DNA from 4 places in the Allobosea sp. TAF32 genome. Region 1 is predicted to be linked to each of the others. Evidence: riboswitches for the same ligand, from Rfam matches in the RefSeq annotation. Region 1 holds a riboswitch; each other region holds the start of a gene.
The links. Region 1 has a riboswitch for cobalamin ahead of AB4Z16_RS16440 (TonB-dependent receptor plug domain-containing protein). Riboswitches for the same ligand answer to the same signal wherever they lie in the genome.

Region 1 (4,188 bases):
GCTCGAAGAACCAGCGCCGCTCGGGCCTCGTCTCCTTCTCCTCGAATTCGCGCCTGACCGCCCGGATCTTCTTGCGGAGCTCGATGCCGAGCCGGATCGTGTCGTCCCAGAGCACCTCTCCGGAACGGCCCTTCATCATCTGCGCGCCGACGTCGAGCGAGGCGAACAGCGGATAGAACGGCGAGGTCGAGGCATATTGCATGAAGCTCTCGTTGAAGCGCCGGTGCTCGACGCGCCGCTTCTGGCCCCTGATATGCCGATCCTTCATGTGGATCTGGGACGCCTGGCTGAAGCTCGCGAGCTGCTTGTGCGTCGACTGGGTCGCGATGATGCCGGGGGACTCCGGGCCGAGGCCGGAGAGGCCCATGGCGAAGCGGCCCGCATAGAGCGGATGGAACTTCATGAAGCCGGCCCAGGCTTCGTCGAAGAGGATGTAGTCGCAGAGGTGGCCGATCCGGTCGAGGATCATCTGCGCGCTGTGGATCGTGCCGTCATAGGTGCACTGTTCCACCACTGCGACCCGGAACGGGCGCGGCTTCCTCCAGGCGTCCGGGTCCTTGATAAGCGGATTGGTGCGGATGCGCTCGCGCAGCGCCTCCTCGTCGAAGCTCTCCCAGAGCATCGGGCCGATCAGCCCCCAGGCGTTGCGCGCGGTCGGGATATAGACCGGAATGCCCCCGGCGATCAGCAGCGCGCCGTGATGAGCCGCCTTGTGGTTGTTCCGGTCGAACAGCACGAGGTCGCCGTCCGAAACCAGCGCGGCGAGCGCGACCTTGTTGGAGGTCGAGGTGCCGTTCAGGACGAAATAGGTCTTCTCCGCCCCGAAAATTTGCGCCGCTTCCTTCTGCGCCTTCAGGGCCGGCCCCTCATGGGTCAGCAGGTCGCCGAGATCGAGCACGGAATTGTCGAGGTCGTCGCGGAACACAGCCTCGCCGAGATGCTCCATGAAGACGCGTCCGATCGGGCTACGGCTGTAGAAGACGCCGCCATTGTGTCCCGGGCAGGTCCAGAGATGGTTGCCTTCCTCGGCATAATCGACGAGCGCGCCGAAGAACGGCGTCTTCAGCGTCTCGGCATATTGCTTGAGACGGCTGATCAGGCTCTTGGCGATGAAGGGCGGGGTCTCCTCCGAGAGGAAGATATAGCCGTCGATGAAATCGAGCACCTCGACCGGTACGTCCTCGAAGCGCTTGCGGCGGATGAGCAGGATGATCGGAAAATCGAGGCCGCGCCGGCGCATCAGATTGATCAGCGCGGCAGTCTTGCCCTCAAGACCCTTCTTGCCCCAGTCGACCACCATGCAGCCGATGGCGGCATCGGTCTGGACCGCGATCTCGGCATCTTCGAGCTTGCGCGCCTTGACGACCTCGAAGCCCGAGCGCTCGATCTCCTCGATGATTTGGTTGAAGCGGATCCCTTCGAGATCCTCGGCATCGAAATTCGGCGTCGCGAACAGAAAGGTGAAGCGCCTGAAATAATCCATGCCGTCTCCGCTGGCGTGAACTTACGACACTGAGTGAGTCTTGCGACAATCCGGCGACCAACGATGCAACTGCATCAGCGAGGTCCCGGTGCCCCATCTTTCCCCGGAATTCAGGCCAAAGATGCGCAGCCCCGGCCGGAACGTCGGCTGGCCCGATCCCGTCTCGCCGGGGACTGTAGCAGATGGTGGTCTGCTGTCGCTGCAGCGCCAAGCCGGTTTGACGCGGCCGCATTTCCGCCCTAATCGTCGCCGCGACGGTTCCTTCACGGGATCAAAAGGGAACGCGGTGCGGGCGAATTTCTGCCCCATGCCGCGGCTGCCCCCGCAACTGTAAGCGGCGAGCCTTTCGCCAGACGCCACTGGGACCTCGGACCTGGGAAGGCGGCGTGAAGGCACCGACCCGCGAGCCAGGAGACCTGCCGTCAACCGTGGTCACACGCGAACACGTTCGGACGGGGTGCGCCGATCGCTGATTAGACTGTTTGCCGCCTCCCGCGCGGCCGATGGGAGATCGCGTTCGCGGTGACGTGCCACTGACGTCAACCGCCCGAGGTCTCCATCGTGAACGTCTTCTCTCCAGCCGCAGGACGCGGCCGCCTGCTGCTTTCCGCCTCCCTTCTCGCCCTCGCCTGCTCTGCCCCTGCCCTGGCGCAAAGCGACGCCGGCCCGGTCGCGCTCGACGAGATCGTGGTCAGCGCCACGGGGACGCCGACCCCGGCGCGCGAGATCGCGAGCTCCGTCACCGTCATCACTGCGAAGGAGATCGAGCAGCAGCAGCGCCGCACCCTGCCGCAGGCGCTCGCGACGGTGCCCGGCATGAACATCGTGCAGACCGGCGGGCCGGGCGGGCAGACCTCGGTCTTCATGCGCGGCACCAACTCGAACCACGTCAAGGTGCTCATCGACGGAATCGAGGCCAACGACCCCGCGACTCCCAATCGCTCCTTCGATTTCGGCTCGATGCTGACGGACGATATCGAGCGCATCGAGGTGCTGCGCGGCCCGCAGAGCGGCCTCTATGGGGCCAACGCGCTCGGCGGCGTGATCTCGATCACGACGAAGCGCGGCGAGGGTCCACCAAAGGCAACGGCACGCGTCGAGGCCGGCTCTCACGGCACATTCAACCAGTCTGCGGGCTTCAGCGGCGGCGACGACCGCTTCAACTACGCCTTCAACGCCGCCCACTTCCGCTCGGACGCGACCGATGTGACGCCACCGAACCTTGTCCCGCCGGGCCGGCGCATCAACCCCAATGCCTTCGACAATTACAACTATTCAGGCCGCGTCGGCGTTGCGCTCAGCGACACGCTGACACTCAACTGGATCGGCCGCTATCAAGACGGGCAGCTGCGTTTCACCAGCGACACCGGCTTCCCGAGCCGGCCTGCGCCCTATCGCTCGCTGCAGAACTACGCCCAGGCCTTCACCCGCGGCGAGGTCGTCTGGGACCCGTTCGGCGGGCGCTTCGTCAACACCTTCGGCGTCTCCTACACCAACCAGGACCGGGCAACGCGGACGGCGAACGGAACGACCGGCATCCTCGGCCTGCCCAACGAGAATCTGGGCGAGCGCACCAAGCTCGACTGGCGCGGCAATTTCGAGATCGCCAAGGGCCACAACCTGCTCATGGGCCTGCAATACGAGCGCGAGCGCCTGGATACGGGCCTCGTCGCCTCCAACGGCAACAAGGCTGGCTTCCTCGAATATCAGGGCAATATCCAGGACCGCTTCTTTCTGGTGGCCAATATCCGACGCGACGACGACGACAGCTATGGCGGCCACACCACCTACCGCATCGCCCCGGCGCTGATCATCCCCGGCACCGAGACCAAGCTGAAGGCGAGCTACGGCACCGGTTTCAAGGCGCCGACGCTCAACGAGCTCTTCGTCGACTATCGCCCCGGGTTCAATTTCCATGGCAATCCGAACCTGAATCCGGAAGAAAGCCGCGGCTGGGATGCCGGCTTCGAGCAGCCGCTTTTCGACCGGAAGCTGCAGTTCGGTGCGACGTGGTTCCAGAACGACATCGACAACCTGATCGTCACCAACGCCACCTTCGATTCCTATGCGAATGTCGGAAAGGCCAGAACCAAGGGCGTCGAGGCCTTCGCCGCGCTGGAGATTTCGCCGCAATTCCGCATCCGCGCCGACTACACCTTCACCCTCGCCAAGGACGAGATCGCGCGACAGGAGCTGCTGCGCCGGCCGCGACACAAGGCGAGCGCAACCGCGACATGGACGCCGACCGACAAGCTCACGCTCTCGGCGACGCTGCTCTACGTCGGCTCCTGGGTGGACGGCAATCGCGACTTCTCGGTCGCCCGAATGAACGCGAAGGGCGCGACGCTGGTCAATCTCGCGGCCGAATACAAGGCGACCGACAAGGTCACCGTGTTCGGCCGCATCGACAATCTCTTCGATAAGCGCTGGGAGAACCCCGTCGGCTTCCTGGTTCCGGGCCTCGGTGCCTTCGGCGGCATCAAGGTGGCCATCGGCGGCTGAGCGCGCCCCGCGCCCCGCGCGATTTTCGTGGCGTTGCCATGACGGCCTCCGCCGCCATGGCAATCGGCGTTGCGCCGGACGATGACACGCGCGACCGCCACGCCCGGCGCGGGCTGCCGCGAATGCGCCGGTCGATTCAGCGCTTCTCCATCTCCGCCAGATAGGTCCGCACGGCCCATTCAGGCCCGTGCCAGGAGGCGCTG
Region 2 (4,188 bases), on a different contig from region 1:
CGCTGGGGCGGTCCGATCGAGGAGATCCGGCCCGGCGACGTTGTCTGGTTCCCGCCCGGCGAAAAGCACTGGCACGGCGCGGCGCCTTCGACCGGGATGACCCATATCGCCGTTCAGGAAGCCGAGAACGGCAAGGTCGTGGAGTGGCTGGAGCAGGTCTCCGACGACCAGTATGGCGGCTGATGGCCGGCATAGTGGGGCGAAACGATGAAGCCTGAGCTCTCCAGCCTCCTGCGCGAGGCCCGCCACGTTCTGCTCGACACTCCGACGCCGCTTCAGCGGCTGCACCGTTTCGAGGAGAAGCTCGCGCGGCCCGGCATCTACGCCAAGCGCGATGATCTGATGCCAATCGCGCTCGGCGGCAACAAGCTGCGGAGCCTTGAATACTGGCTGGGGGACGCGCTGCGGCAGAAGGCCGATATCCTCCTAGTAGGCGGCGGCGCCAGCTCCAATCTCTGCCGTCTGACGGCCGCGGCGGCTTCGCTCGTCGGGCTCGACTGCCTCGTCCTGCACAATGCGGCCGACACGCAGGAGAACCGCCAGGCCTCCTTCCTCAACCGGCTGTTCGGCGCGGAGTTGCGCTTCCTCGGACCGGTCGATGAAAGCCAGCGCAACGCGGCGCTTGCAGCGGCCGCCGCAGAACTCGCCCGGCAGGGCCGGACGCCCTACATCGTCGGCGATCCCGTGCTGGGCGCGATGGGTTATGTTCGGGCCGCCTTCGAGCTGCATGAGCAGTCGCAAGGTGAAGAAGCCCCGATCAAGCATGTCTTTCTTGCCGGCTCGATGGGGCCGACCGAGGCTGGCTTCCTCTTCGGCAACGCCCTGCTGGGGCACCCCTTCCGCATCCATCTCGTCAGCGTCGAGTATGCGCTGACGGAGCTGGCGGGGCGTGTCCGGGCGATCTACGAGGGCCTGCGGGAGCGGACGGGGCTCGACGTCGACTCGCTGGAGGCCGCGCCCCTGCATTATCACATGGGCTATCTCGGCGACGGCTGGGGCGCCCCGACTCCGGCCTCGGAAGCGGCCATCCTGAGCTTCGCGCGCACCGAGGGCATCCTGATCGAACATGTCTACACCGCGAAGACCTGCGCCTGCTTCCTCGAGCGGGTTGCCGATGGAGGGATTGCCGGCGGCGAGCCCGCTTGCGTGCTCCATACCGGCGGCACCGCCGCGCTCTTCTCGCAATTCAGCCTGTTCCGGACGCTGACCTAACGTCGTATCGCTTGACGGGCTTCGGCGCCGCTCTATGGTGCCGCTCGATCGAGGTTCTCCGGGTCACGCCCGGAGCTAAGAGGGAATTCGGTGAGGCGCTTCCCGCGCCAATGCCGAGGCTGCCCCCGCAACTGTAAGCGGCGAGCCCTCCGTCCATCGTCCACTGGCGCCCTGCGCCGGGAAGGCCGGGCGGATCAGGCGTCGACCCGTGAGCCAGGAGACCTGCCGCGATCGCAAGGCGTCTTTCGGGCGGGGTGTTCCGGAGGGGTGCGCGTCGGCGGCCGGCTCCAGAGCTGCGCCTTCCGGCCGTATCCATCGAAGCTCCCCCGCCTCATCTCGGGGAGCGATGAATTCCATGTCCATGATCTTCGGCCGGGCCGCCGCAAGGGCCGCGACACGCTTGACGCGTCCACGTCGTGCGACCTATGAGAAATGCAACATTGTTACATCTTGTGAACATCGCGCCGAAACCGCCCGGTTTCGCCGACGCGGTGCCCGCGTCAGCCCGGTTGCCCCCATGCGTCCCGCCTTTTCGCTGCTGCCCACCCTTTTCGCCGCCGCAGCCGGCCTTGTCCTGTTCGCCGCGCCGGTCGCCGCAGCGCCGACGCAATACCCGCTGACGCTGGAGAATTGCCGGGAGACCATCACCTTCAACGCACCGCCCAAGCGCGTGGTCGCGATCGGCCAGACCCAGACAGAGATTCTCTACGCGCTCGGCCTCGGAGACCGGGTGGTCGGCACCGCCGTCTGGTTCTCGCCGGTGGCCAAGCCCTATGAGGCCGTCAACGCCAAGGTGAAGCGCCTCGCCGACAATGATCCGAGCTTCGAGGCGGTGGTCGGGCAGGAGCCCGATCTCGTCACCGCGATGTTCGAATGGCATGTCGGGCCGAACGGCATCGTCGGCAAGCGCGACCAGTTCCACAAGGTGAAGGTGCCGACCTATGTCTCGCCGACCGATTGCGTCGGCAAGGACAATTCAGGCCCGGGTGACGGCGTGCGCACGCAGATGTTCTCGATGGAGCTGGTCTATCGCAACATCCGCGAGTTCGGGCAGATCTTCGATGTTTCCGACCGCGCAGAGAAGCTTGTCGCCGAACTGAAGGCGCGCGAGGACAAGGCGGTCGAGTCCGTCGCGAAGCTGAAAGCGCAGGATGTGCCCGTCGTCGTCTGGTTCTCCAGCAAGGACATCAAGGGCGACGGCTTCATGGCCGGTAGGAACGGCGTGCCCGCCTATATCCTGTCCAAGCTCGGGGCGCGCAACATCATCACCACCAATGAGGAATGGCCGCTGGTCGGCTGGGAGAGCATCGCCGCCGCCAACCCGGCCGTAATCGTCACCGTGAAGATGGACCGCCGCCGCTTCCCGGCTGATGACATCGAAAAGAAGCTCGCATTCCTGAAGACCGACCCCGTTGCCAGCAAGCTCGACGCGGTGACGAACAACCGCGTCGTGATCATCGACGTGGGCGCGACCCGCGCGGGGCTCGACACGGTCGATGGGATCGAGACGCTCGCCAAGGCGATCGCCAGCTTCGGCCTCACCCCTTGAGCCACGCCGCCCACGGCCCGAATTGGCCGGCGCGGATCGGCATCGCGCTCCTCTCGCTGGTGGCGCTTACCGTCTCGGTGGCGCTGGCGGTGACGATCGGCGAGATGGCGATCCCGTTCGATGTCGCGCTCAAGGCGCTCGGCAACGGATTGTTCGATCTCGGCCTGCCGGTCGGCGCGATCCAGCAGGGCGTCATCTTCGACTACCGCCTGAGCCGGGCGCTGATGGCGGGGCTATGCGGCGGGGCGCTGGCGCTTTCCGGCGTGATCCTGCAGGCGCTGCTGCGCAACCCGCTGGCCGAGCCCTATATCCTCGGCATCTCGGCCGGCGCCTCCACCGGCGCCGTCGCGGTGCTGATCCTCGGGGTCGGCATCGGCGGCATGGCGGTCAGCCTGTCGACCGGCGCCTTCATCGGCGCCTGCGCGGCGCTTGCCGTCGTCGCGCTGCTAGCGGCGGGGGCCGGCGGCGCGAGCGACCGCGTCATCCTGGCCGGCGTCGCCGCCTCGCAGCTTTTCAACGCCGCGACCGCAACCATCGTGACGACGCTCGCCAGCGCCGAGCAGGCGCGCGGCGTGATGTTCTGGCTGCTGGGCAATTTCGGCGGGGTGCGCTGGCCGGATCTGTGGATCGCGACCCCGGTTGCGCTGATCGGCTTCGGCATCTGCATGCTGCACGCCAAGGCGCTCGATGCCTTCGCGTTCGGCGCCGACGCCGCCGCCTCACTGGGCGTGGCGGTAATGCGCGTGAGGATCGTCCTGTTCGCAACGACCGCCGTGATGACCGCCGCGATGGTCAGCATCGTCGGCACGATCGGCTTCGTCGGCCTCGTCATCCCCCATGCCGCGCGCTTCCTCGTCGGCTCGGGCCATGCCCGGCTGCTGCCGGCCAGCCTCGTCATCGGCGCGATCTTCATGATCCTCGCCGATATCCTCTCGCGCGTGCTGGTGCCGCAGCAGATCCTGCCGATCGGCGTGGTCACCGCGTTGTTCGGCGCACCGGCCTTCGCGCTGATCCTCTACCGCGCCCGGAAGCCCGCATGACGCTCGCGACCCAAGATGTGCGCTGGGGCGCAGCCGGACGGATGATCGTCGACGGCGTGACGCTTCATGCCGCTCCCGGCCGCATCCTCGGCTTGATCGGCCCCAACGGCTCGGGCAAATCGAGCCTGCTCCGGCTGCTCTGCCGATTGCGCAACGTGGCGAGCGGCGTCGTGACGCTCGACGCGCGCGACATCGCCGCCGTGCCACGCCGCGAACTGGCGCGCCGGCTTGCCTTCGTCGAGCAGCAGGCGACGACCGAGGTCCAGCTCTCGGTCTGCGACGTCGTGCGCCTCGGCCGCACGCCGCATCGCGCCGCGCTCGCCTCCTGGGCCGCTGCGGACGAGGCCGCCGTCAACGCGGCGCTCGCCCGCGTCGGGCTCGCCGAGA
Region 3 (4,188 bases), on a different contig from region 1:
GCGGCTCGCTCGCGCCCCAGGGGCGGTCGAAATGATGCCCGACGCGCCGGCCCACGCCCTGCACGACGAGGCGCATCGGCTTGCCCGGCACGGCGCTGAAGCCCTTCAGCCGCAGCACGCCCTCGGCTTCGGCGGCCTTGGCGACACGCGCCGTCAGCTCCTCCGGTGAAAGCCCCGCCGGCAGCGGCACGGCGACCGAGTCGAAATCGTCATGGTCGTGATCATGCTCGCCCTCGCCATGATGCGAGGGGCGGGCGGCGAGATCGCTTTCGGCCGCGGCACCCAAGCCCACGATCAGCGCCGGCTCGACCTTGCCATGGGCGGTCTCGACGATTTTGATCGCCTTGGGCAGGTGCTCGGCGATCTCGGCCTTGACCCGTGCGCGGCCGGCCTCGTCGACGAGGTCGCTCTTGTTGAGCAGGATAAGGTCGGCGCAGAGGATCTGGTCCTCGAATACCTCCTCCAGAGGGTTGTCGTGCTCGACGGAGACATCGGCCGCCTTCTGCGCCGCGAGCGCCTCGGGATCATCGGCGAACTGGCCATCGGCCACGGCCGGTCCGTCGACCACGGCGATGACGCCGTCGACGGTGACGCGGGCGCGGATTGCAGGCCAGTTGAAGGCCTGCACCAGCGGCTTCGGCAAGGCGAGGCCGGAGGTCTCGATCAGGATATGCTCGGGCGGGTTCGGCCGGTTCAGGAGCTTCTCCAGCGCCGGCACGAAATCATCGGCGACGGTGCAGCAGATGCAGCCATTCGGCAGCTCGACCACGTCCTCGTCGCTGCAGCCGGCGATGCCGCAGCCCTTCAGGAACTCGCCGTCGAAGCCGAGATCGCCGAACTCGTTGACGAGCACGGCGAGCTTCTTGCCCTGCGCATTCTCGAGGAGATGGCGCACCAGCGTCGTCTTACCGGCGCCGAGGAAGCCGGTGATGATCGTGCAGGGCGTCTTGCCCAGGTTCGTGGTTTGCGGAGCGTTCATGATGTCATCCTTGCTGGCGCGCCGGCAAAGGCGGCACGCGTGCGACCACGCCCTTGCGGAAGGACTGCGGCCGCTCTTTCCAGGGAACGATGCCGTTGGCGCTGGCGGCATAGGCCTCCGCCGCGCCGACGATCTCGTCGAGATGGGTGTCGGTGTCGAGGTCGCCGATCAGATAGGTCCATTTGCCATCGGCGCTGAGCGCGATGGTGCAGGGCCGCTTGCAGACGGCGAGGCATTCGACAGGCAGCACCGGGATGGTGCTGCCCTTTGCTGCGAGTTGAGCGGTGAGACGCTCCGCGAGCGCCAGCCCCGGCTGGTCGTAACCCTCCGGGAGATCGGCGCGCGCCCGCCTGCAGGCGGTGCAGACATGGATAGTGAGGTCGCCCTCGGACATGACTTGCCTTTCGCGCGGAGCCCGGAGGCTCCGCTGCCTTCAGCGCGCGAGCGCGGCGCGCCGGCTGGCCCAGGGCCAGAGCACGCCGACCATGAAGGCGGTGGCGAGCCAGAGCGCAGCCTGGATGCCGAGTGACAGAGCCGCGAAATGCGCCGCAACCTCGGCCGGCACCTTGCTCTCCGGCGCAGCCGGATGCGGGGCGCCGATCACATGCGGGAGCAGGATCACGACGACGGCCAGCAGCTTGAGCCAGGGCTGCTCGAAGCGCAGGAACAGGAAGAGCCCAAGCGCCGTGGCGATAGCGGTGACCAGCCACCAGAACTGCCGCTGCTCCAGCGCTGCGGAAGCCGCGCCCGGCAATTCCGGCGCGAGCCCCATCGCGGGGGCGAGCCCGAGCGCCAGGAAGCCGCAGGCGCCCCAGACCAGGGCGCTACGTTGGTCGATCGTATCGCCGGCCGCGATCATTCCCGCGAGCAGCAGCGCGGCGAAGCCGATTGCGGTCGCGATCGTCACTGCGCTGGTGAAGAGCGTGCGCTGGAGGCCGTCCTGCGGCTTCCATTCGGCATGGTCGTGGCCGGGCGCATCGCCAGCGGGGCCATGCGCGAGGATGATCTTCGCCTCGCCGTCGAAGGCGGCGAGCGTCGGCGCCTGCAGGCGCAACGCCGCCTCATAGGTCTCGGCCTTGAGGATCAGCGGGGTGGTGGTGACATGCTGGAGGGCGGCGACGATCAGCCCAGCCAGAAGCCCGGCCAGAATGCTGACCGTGAGAACACGCGTAACCATGGATGCTTTCCCTCAGTGGCAGGGGAAGGCGAGACCGTGGCGGGTATCGTGCCCGGCGTTGTGAACGTTCGTCGAGGCCGCGAAGCCGGTCGTGTAGATCAGCGCGACGCCGATCACGAGCGCGGCGGCGGCTGCCTTGACGCGTTCCGAGACGCTGAGTTGAGTGGTGGAAACCGAAGCGGTGTTCATGGGGCTCTCCGTGGCCGCCCCGCCGGCAGCCGGTTGGATCGTTGCGGGTCGACGGCAGGTCTCCTGGCTCGCGGGTCTGATGTTCCCCACCGCCTTCCCGGAGCGAGCGCTCCAGTGGCCGATGGCGGGAAACACCCGCTTACAGTTGCGGGGGCAGCCGCGGTATCTCACCGCGTTCCCTTTTCACCTCCTTGCGGAGGCACCGTCATGGACCATCATTAGCTATCGGCGTGCCGCTGTGCAATGCAGTGCGCCGTGGCAGAAACGTCATTCTCGGGCTTGACCCGAGAATCTCGTACAGGAAGAGGCTCGCCCTTTCGGATGGAGATGCTCGGGTCGAGCCCGAGCATGACGGCATAGGACTTTTCGATGGAATTGCCCCACCTCACCCTCGTCCTCGGCGGCGCCCGCTCCGGCAAGAGCCGCCATGCCGAGGCGCTGATCGAGGCTTGCCCGGCCCCCTGGAGCTACATCGCCACCGCCCAGGCCTATGACGACGAGATGCGCGAGCGCATCGCCGAGCATCGCGCACGCCGCCCGGAGGGCTGGCAGACCGTCGATGCGCCGCTCGATCTCGCCGAGGCCATCGCCGTCCGTCCGGCCGGCCGGCCCATCCTTGTCGATTGCCTGACGCTCTGGCTGACCAACCTCATCCTCGCCGAGCGCGATACGGCCGCGGCGCGCCAGGCCCTGATCGCCGCCTGCGAAAGCGTCTCCGCGCCGCTCGTGCTGGTCGGCAACGAGGTCGGCCTCGGCATCGTCCCGGAGAATGCGCTCGCCCGCCGCTTCCGCGACGAGGCCGGGCGGCTGCATCAGGCGCTTGCGGCGCGCGCCGGCCGCGTGGTCTTCATGGTCGCCGGATTGCCGATGCGAGTGAAATGATGACCGACACCGAAGACACCGCCCGCCACAAGGCCAAGATGGAGAAGCGCAAGGCGGTGCAGGACGCCGAGGTCGCTTCCAAGACCGTCGAGAAGGGCCTTCTCATCGTCAACACCGGCCCCGGCAAGGGCAAGTCAACGGCGGCCTTCGGCCTGATCTTGCGCGCGCTCGGACATGGCTGGCGCATCGGCGTGGTGCAATTCATCAAGGGCGCCTGGTCGACCGGCGAGCGCAAGGCGCTGGAAACCTTCGGCGATCAGGTCGCCTGGCACAGCATGGGCGAGGGCTTCACCTGGGAAACGCAGGACAAGGCCCGTGACATCGCTGCCGCCGAGCGCGCCTTCGCGAAGGCGAGGGAGCTGATGGCCGACCCCGAAATCCGGCTCCTGGTGCTCGATGAGCTCAACATCGCCCTGCGCTACGACTATCTGCCGCTCGCCGACGTCGTGTCGACGCTGGTCGCTCGCCGCCCAGACCTGCACGTCGTCGTCACCGGCCGCAACGCCAAGCCGGAGTTGATCGAGGCGGCCGACCTCGTCACCGAGATGACGTTGGTGAAGCACCACTTCGCCGCCGGCGTGAAGGCGCAGCAGGGCATCGAGTTTTAGTCACTCGGCCCATCTCGCGCGCCGATTGGCCCATGGCAGCGGAGGGCCGGGACACGGCGCGGGGTGGCGCAAGCTACCGCGGAGCCTGGATGCCGAGGCTGCGGCACATCTCCGCCTCCCGGTCCCGCACGAAACTTGCGTAGTCCCGCAGATGGACGCCATCGCTGAAGGCCGAGCGCGACCCCCGCATCTCCGCTGCAGTCTCGCGCCTAGGGACATGCCTAGTCCCGCCTTGCGAGCACTTCAATCAATAGCGAGACCAAAAGCCAGCGGCGCTCCTCGTCAAACCTTAGCGGAAGCGCGGCGGCGCGATCGCATGCCCGAACCATTCAACGAACCCGATGACGTCGAAG
Region 4 (4,188 bases), on a different contig from region 1:
CTCGGCCTCGGCCTTGGCGTCGCCCGCCTCCCGCGCCGTCTTCAGCGCACGGAACAGGTCGTTCAGCGCGACCTCGTCGGCCTGGCGCAGCGAGACATAGATCTCCTCGATCAGGTCGGCGACCGCCGTCTTCTCATGCATGGATTGGTCCGGCAGGTGGCCGAAGCGGTTGCGCAGGCCGGCGATCATCCAGCCGGAGAGATAGACATACGCGCCCTTGGCCGTGCCGCGCAGCCGCTTGACCGACTTGATCATCTGCTGGGCGTGGAATCCCGACCAGCAGCCAAGCGACTGCGTGAATTGCGATGGGTCGGCGTCGTAGATCGCCATGTCGCGGCGAACCACGCTCGCCATGGCGCGGGCGATGTCGAGATGCGTGTCGAAGCTGTTCTGCTGCCGCAACTGCACGATATCATCCACCGCGACGCCGCCGGGGCCGAAGCCGGAGGGATAGCGGGCGAGAAGCTCGGCCCTCAGTTCCGAATAGGTCTTGCGCGGAGCCGCCTGCGCCTTGGCGGCGGTGTTCGTCCCGCGATGTCCGGCGGCTGGGTCGAAACCGATCACATCCATTGCGAAAGCCCTCTCGTTTGATAAGAATGACTCACACAATATTCGCTATTGCTGCGGCGCAAAATGACTGAAAATGTGAAATAATGCGAATGGCATAGGACGTGTTTGCGAATTTTGCGAATGGAACTTGCCTATGAAGAAGGTCTTTGCGGGCGTCCGCCTTAAGCGCCTGCGCGAAGAGCGCGGCTTGACCCAGCTTGCGCTCGCTCAGGCGCTCGAGGTGTCGCCGAGCTATCTCAACCAGATCGAGAAGAATCTGCGCCCGCTGACCGTCCAGGTGCTGCTGAAGATCAACGCGGTCTTCGGCGTCGACGTCCAGCTCTTCTCGGAAGGGGATGAGGCGCGGATGGTCGCCGACCTGCGCGAGGTCTTCGCCGATCCGGCCAATGGCGATTCCGTGAGTGTCAGCGAGATCCGCGAGGTGGTGGAGAACATGCCCGCGCTCGGCCGGGCGGTCGTCGCGCTGCATCGGCGCTACCGCAACGCGCTGGAGCGGGCCGATGCGATGGCGGGGGAACTCGGGCTCGGCAGCGGCGGCGAGGCGACCTTCCGGGCGCTGATGCCGCATGAGCAGGTGCGGGACTTCTTCTACGCGCACCACAATCATTTTTCCGAACTCGACGAAGCGGCGGAGCGCATCTTCGAAACGGCGGATTTGAAGGTCGGGCAGGTGGCGGAGGGGTTAGCCCGCCGCCTCGATCGCCGGCATGGCGTCCGTATCCAACTCTCCAATGACATGGCGGGGCAGGCCCAGCGGCGCTACGATCCGAAGGAGCGCCGGCTTCATCTTTCGGCTCTCCTCGATCCCGGACAACGCGCCTTCCAGATAGCCACGCAGATCGGCTTCTTGGAAATGGAGGAGGCGATAGGGCGGCTGGCCGAGGAGGCTGCGGCCGGGGCGGCGGAGGTGCACGCGCTCGCCCGCATTGGCCTCGCCAATCATTTCGCCGCGGCGCTGCTCATGCCCTATCGCACCTTCCTCGATGCAGCGGAGGCCGAGCGCTATGATATCGACCGCCTCGCCCGGCGTTTTGGTGTCGGCTTCGAATCCGTCTGCCACCGCCTGTCGTCGCTGCAGCGGCCGGGGGCGCCCGGCGTGCCGTTCTTTTTTGTCCGGGTCGACCGGGCCGGCAATATCTCCAAGCGGCAGTCCGCGACCGATTTCCACTTCTCGCGGGTGGGCGGAACTTGTCCGCTCTGGAACGTCTACGAAGCCTTCGCGCAGCCCGGGCGCATTCTGACGCAGACCGCGCAGATGCCGGACGGGCGGACCTATCTCTGGATCGCCCGCACCGTGAACGATGCGGTTGGCGGCTATGGCGACATCGGCAAGACCTTCTCGATCGGGCTTGGCTGCGATATCCGCCATGCGAGCCGCCTCGTCTATTCGAAGGGGCTCGATCTGGGCGACCCGAGCGCGGCGACGCCGATCGGCGCCGGCTGCAAGGTCTGCGAACGCTCGAACTGCCCGCAGCGGGCTTTCCCGCCGATCGGCAAGCCGCTCGCCATCGACGAGCGCATGCACGGCTTCGTGCCGTACAATGCCGTGTAAAGCCTTTCATACTGGGCGTGGCGAGGCCTTGGGCTCGCGTTGCGGTATGCGTGCCGGGCCGACGGTGGCGATCATCGAAGGCGCCGAATGAAGGGCATAGCGACCTATTGACACCGGAACAGCGTTGGCCACTAGATCTGGTGGTCGATGGTCTCTCGAATCGCAAGATCGAGAGCTAAGAGGGAAGCCGGTGCGATACCGGCGCTGCCCCCGCAACTGTAAGCGGCGAGTTCTGAGCCCAGCCAAGTCACTGAAGCCGGAAGGCTTTGGGAAGACGGGACCAGAGCGACGACCCGCGAGCCAGGAGACCTGCCGCGACCTAGTGAACGTCCTCGGGCGGGGTGTCCCGGTGGTGCGCTTGGCAGGTCGCGGCCTTGTGGTGCCGCGCGCCTTCTCGACGCAACCGCTCTGGCCTTTGCCCCCAACATTTGGGGTTGATGCCATGTCTCTTTCTCTTGAAACCGAACGGCCGGTTGCCGTCGCTCCGACCGCCGATCCTGTGGTGGCCAAGGCCGCGACTAGCGAACCCGGCTACCAGGTCATTCGCCGCAACGGCGCAGTGACGCCGTTCGACCCTTCGAAAATCTCGGTCGCGCTGACCAAGGCGTTCCTGGCGGTCGAGGGATCGAACGCCGCCGCTTCGCGTCGTATCCACGAAGCCGTCGCGGAAATGACCGAGCAGGTCGTTGCAGGACTGACCCGCCGCGCCGCGAACGGCCGCACCTTCCATATCGAGGACGTCCAGGATCAGGTCGAGCTCGCGCTGATGCGCGGCGAGCACCACAAGGTCGCCCGCGCCTATGTGCTTTATCGCGAGGAGCGAGCCCGGGAGCGGGCAAAGGCGGTTGCCGAGACGAAGCCGGAGGCCGTCTCGGCACCAGCATTGCGCATGAAGCTCGCTGACGGCGCGATGGTGCCGCTCGATGCCGGCCGCCTTGAGAAGGTGGTGCGCGAAGCCTGCGCGGATCTCGACGGCGTTTCGGCCGAGCCGGTCCTCGCCGAAGCCCGCCGCAATCTCTATGACGGCATCTCCCTCGACGAGCTGGCGCTGGCGCCGATCCTGGCCGCGCGCACCCTGATCGAGAGCGAACCGAATTACGCCAAGGTCTCGGCTCGGCTGCTGCTCGACAAGCTGCGCCGCGAGGCGCTCACCTTCGTCCAGGGTCATACCGAGCAGGCGACGCAGGCCGAGATGGCCGCCGGCTACGGCGACTATTTCGCGGCCTACCTCAAGACCGGCATCGAGAACGAACTGATCGATCCCGAGCTCGGCCGCTTCGACCTTGCCCGCATCGCGGCGGCGCTGAAGCCCGAGCGCGACCTGCAATTCGACTACCTCGGCTTCCAGACGCTCTACGACCGCTATTTCCTGCACGTCCGCGGCTCCCGCTTCGAGCTGCCGCAGGCCTTCTTCATGCGCGTCGCGATGGGCCTCGCCATCCGCGAGATCGACCGTGAGGCGCGGGCGATCGAGTTCTACGACCTGCTCTCGTCATTCGACTTCATGGCCTCGACACCGACGCTGTTCAACTCCGGGACGCTGCGGCCGCAGCTCTCCTCCTGCTTCCTGACCACTGTCGCCGACGATCTCGACGGCATCTTCAAGGCGGTGAAGGACAACGCGCTGCTGGCTAAGTATTCCGGCGGGTTGGGAAACGACTGGACGCCGGTGCGCGGTCTCGGCGCCCATATCAAGGGCACGAATGGCGAGAGCCAGGGCGTGGTGCCGTTCCTCAAGGTGGCCAACGACACCGCGATCGCGGTCAACCAGGGCGGCAAGCGCAAGGGCGCGGTCTGCGCCTATCTCGAGACCTGGCATGTCGATATCGAGGAGTTCCTCGAGCTCCGGAAAAACACCGGCGACGACCGCCGCCGCACCCACGACATGAACACGGCGAACTGGATTCCCGACCTGTTCATGCAGCGCGTCGAGGCAGGCGGCGACTGGACGCTGTTCTCGCCCGACGAGGTGCCGGACCTGCACGATCTCTATGGCAAGCCCTTCAAGACGGCCTACGAGGCCTATGAGGCGAAGGCCGCCCGCGGCGAGCTGCGTGTCCATAAGA

Region 2: linked by a shared signal. The riboswitch ahead of AB4Z16_RS01175 (ABC transporter substrate-binding protein) and the one ahead of AB4Z16_RS16440 (TonB-dependent receptor plug domain-containing protein) in region 1 are both predicted to bind cobalamin.
Region 3: linked by a shared signal. The riboswitch ahead of AB4Z16_RS00890 (CbtB domain-containing protein) and the one ahead of AB4Z16_RS16440 (TonB-dependent receptor plug domain-containing protein) in region 1 are both predicted to bind cobalamin.
Region 4: linked by a shared signal. The riboswitch ahead of AB4Z16_RS03360 (ribonucleoside-diphosphate reductase subunit alpha) and the one ahead of AB4Z16_RS16440 (TonB-dependent receptor plug domain-containing protein) in region 1 are both predicted to bind cobalamin.

The regions. Positions count from the first base shown of each region.
Region 1 is NZ_JBFRDM010000007.1:218,021-222,208, reverse strand. Features, by position in the region: gene AB4Z16_RS16445 (Orn/Lys/Arg family decarboxylase) at 1-1,483, opposite strand, end outside; cobalamin riboswitch at 1,722-1,921, shown strand; gene AB4Z16_RS16440 (TonB-dependent receptor plug domain-containing protein) at 2,045-3,985, shown strand; gene AB4Z16_RS16435 (cytochrome c3 family protein) at 4,122-4,188, opposite strand, start outside.
Region 2 is NZ_JBFRDM010000001.1:269,913-274,100, forward strand. Features, by position in the region: gene AB4Z16_RS01165 ((R)-mandelonitrile lyase) at 1-183, shown strand, start outside; gene AB4Z16_RS01170 (1-aminocyclopropane-1-carboxylate deaminase/D-cysteine desulfhydrase) at 208-1,212, shown strand; cobalamin riboswitch at 1,247-1,456, shown strand; gene AB4Z16_RS01175 (ABC transporter substrate-binding protein) at 1,730-2,761, shown strand; gene AB4Z16_RS01180 (FecCD family ABC transporter permease) at 2,758-3,801, shown strand; gene AB4Z16_RS01185 (ABC transporter ATP-binding protein) at 3,798-4,188, shown strand, end outside.
Region 3 is NZ_JBFRDM010000001.1:211,504-215,691, reverse strand. Features, by position in the region: gene cobW (cobalamin biosynthesis protein CobW) at 1-979, opposite strand, end outside; gene AB4Z16_RS00900 (DUF1636 family protein) at 984-1,373, opposite strand; gene AB4Z16_RS00895 (CbtA family protein) at 1,413-2,156, opposite strand; gene AB4Z16_RS00890 (CbtB domain-containing protein) at 2,169-2,345, opposite strand; cobalamin riboswitch at 2,382-2,567, opposite strand; gene cobU (bifunctional adenosylcobinamide kinase/adenosylcobinamide-phosphate guanylyltransferase) at 2,715-3,227, shown strand; gene cobO (cob(I)yrinic acid a,c-diamide adenosyltransferase) at 3,227-3,835, shown strand; gene AB4Z16_RS00875 (aspartate/glutamate racemase family protein) at 4,125-4,188, opposite strand, start outside.
Region 4 is NZ_JBFRDM010000001.1:740,809-744,996, reverse strand. Features, by position in the region: gene AB4Z16_RS03370 (isocitrate lyase) at 1-570, opposite strand, end outside; gene AB4Z16_RS03365 (short-chain fatty acyl-CoA regulator family protein) at 704-2,122, shown strand; cobalamin riboswitch at 2,253-2,453, shown strand; gene AB4Z16_RS03360 (ribonucleoside-diphosphate reductase subunit alpha) at 2,565-4,188, shown strand, end outside.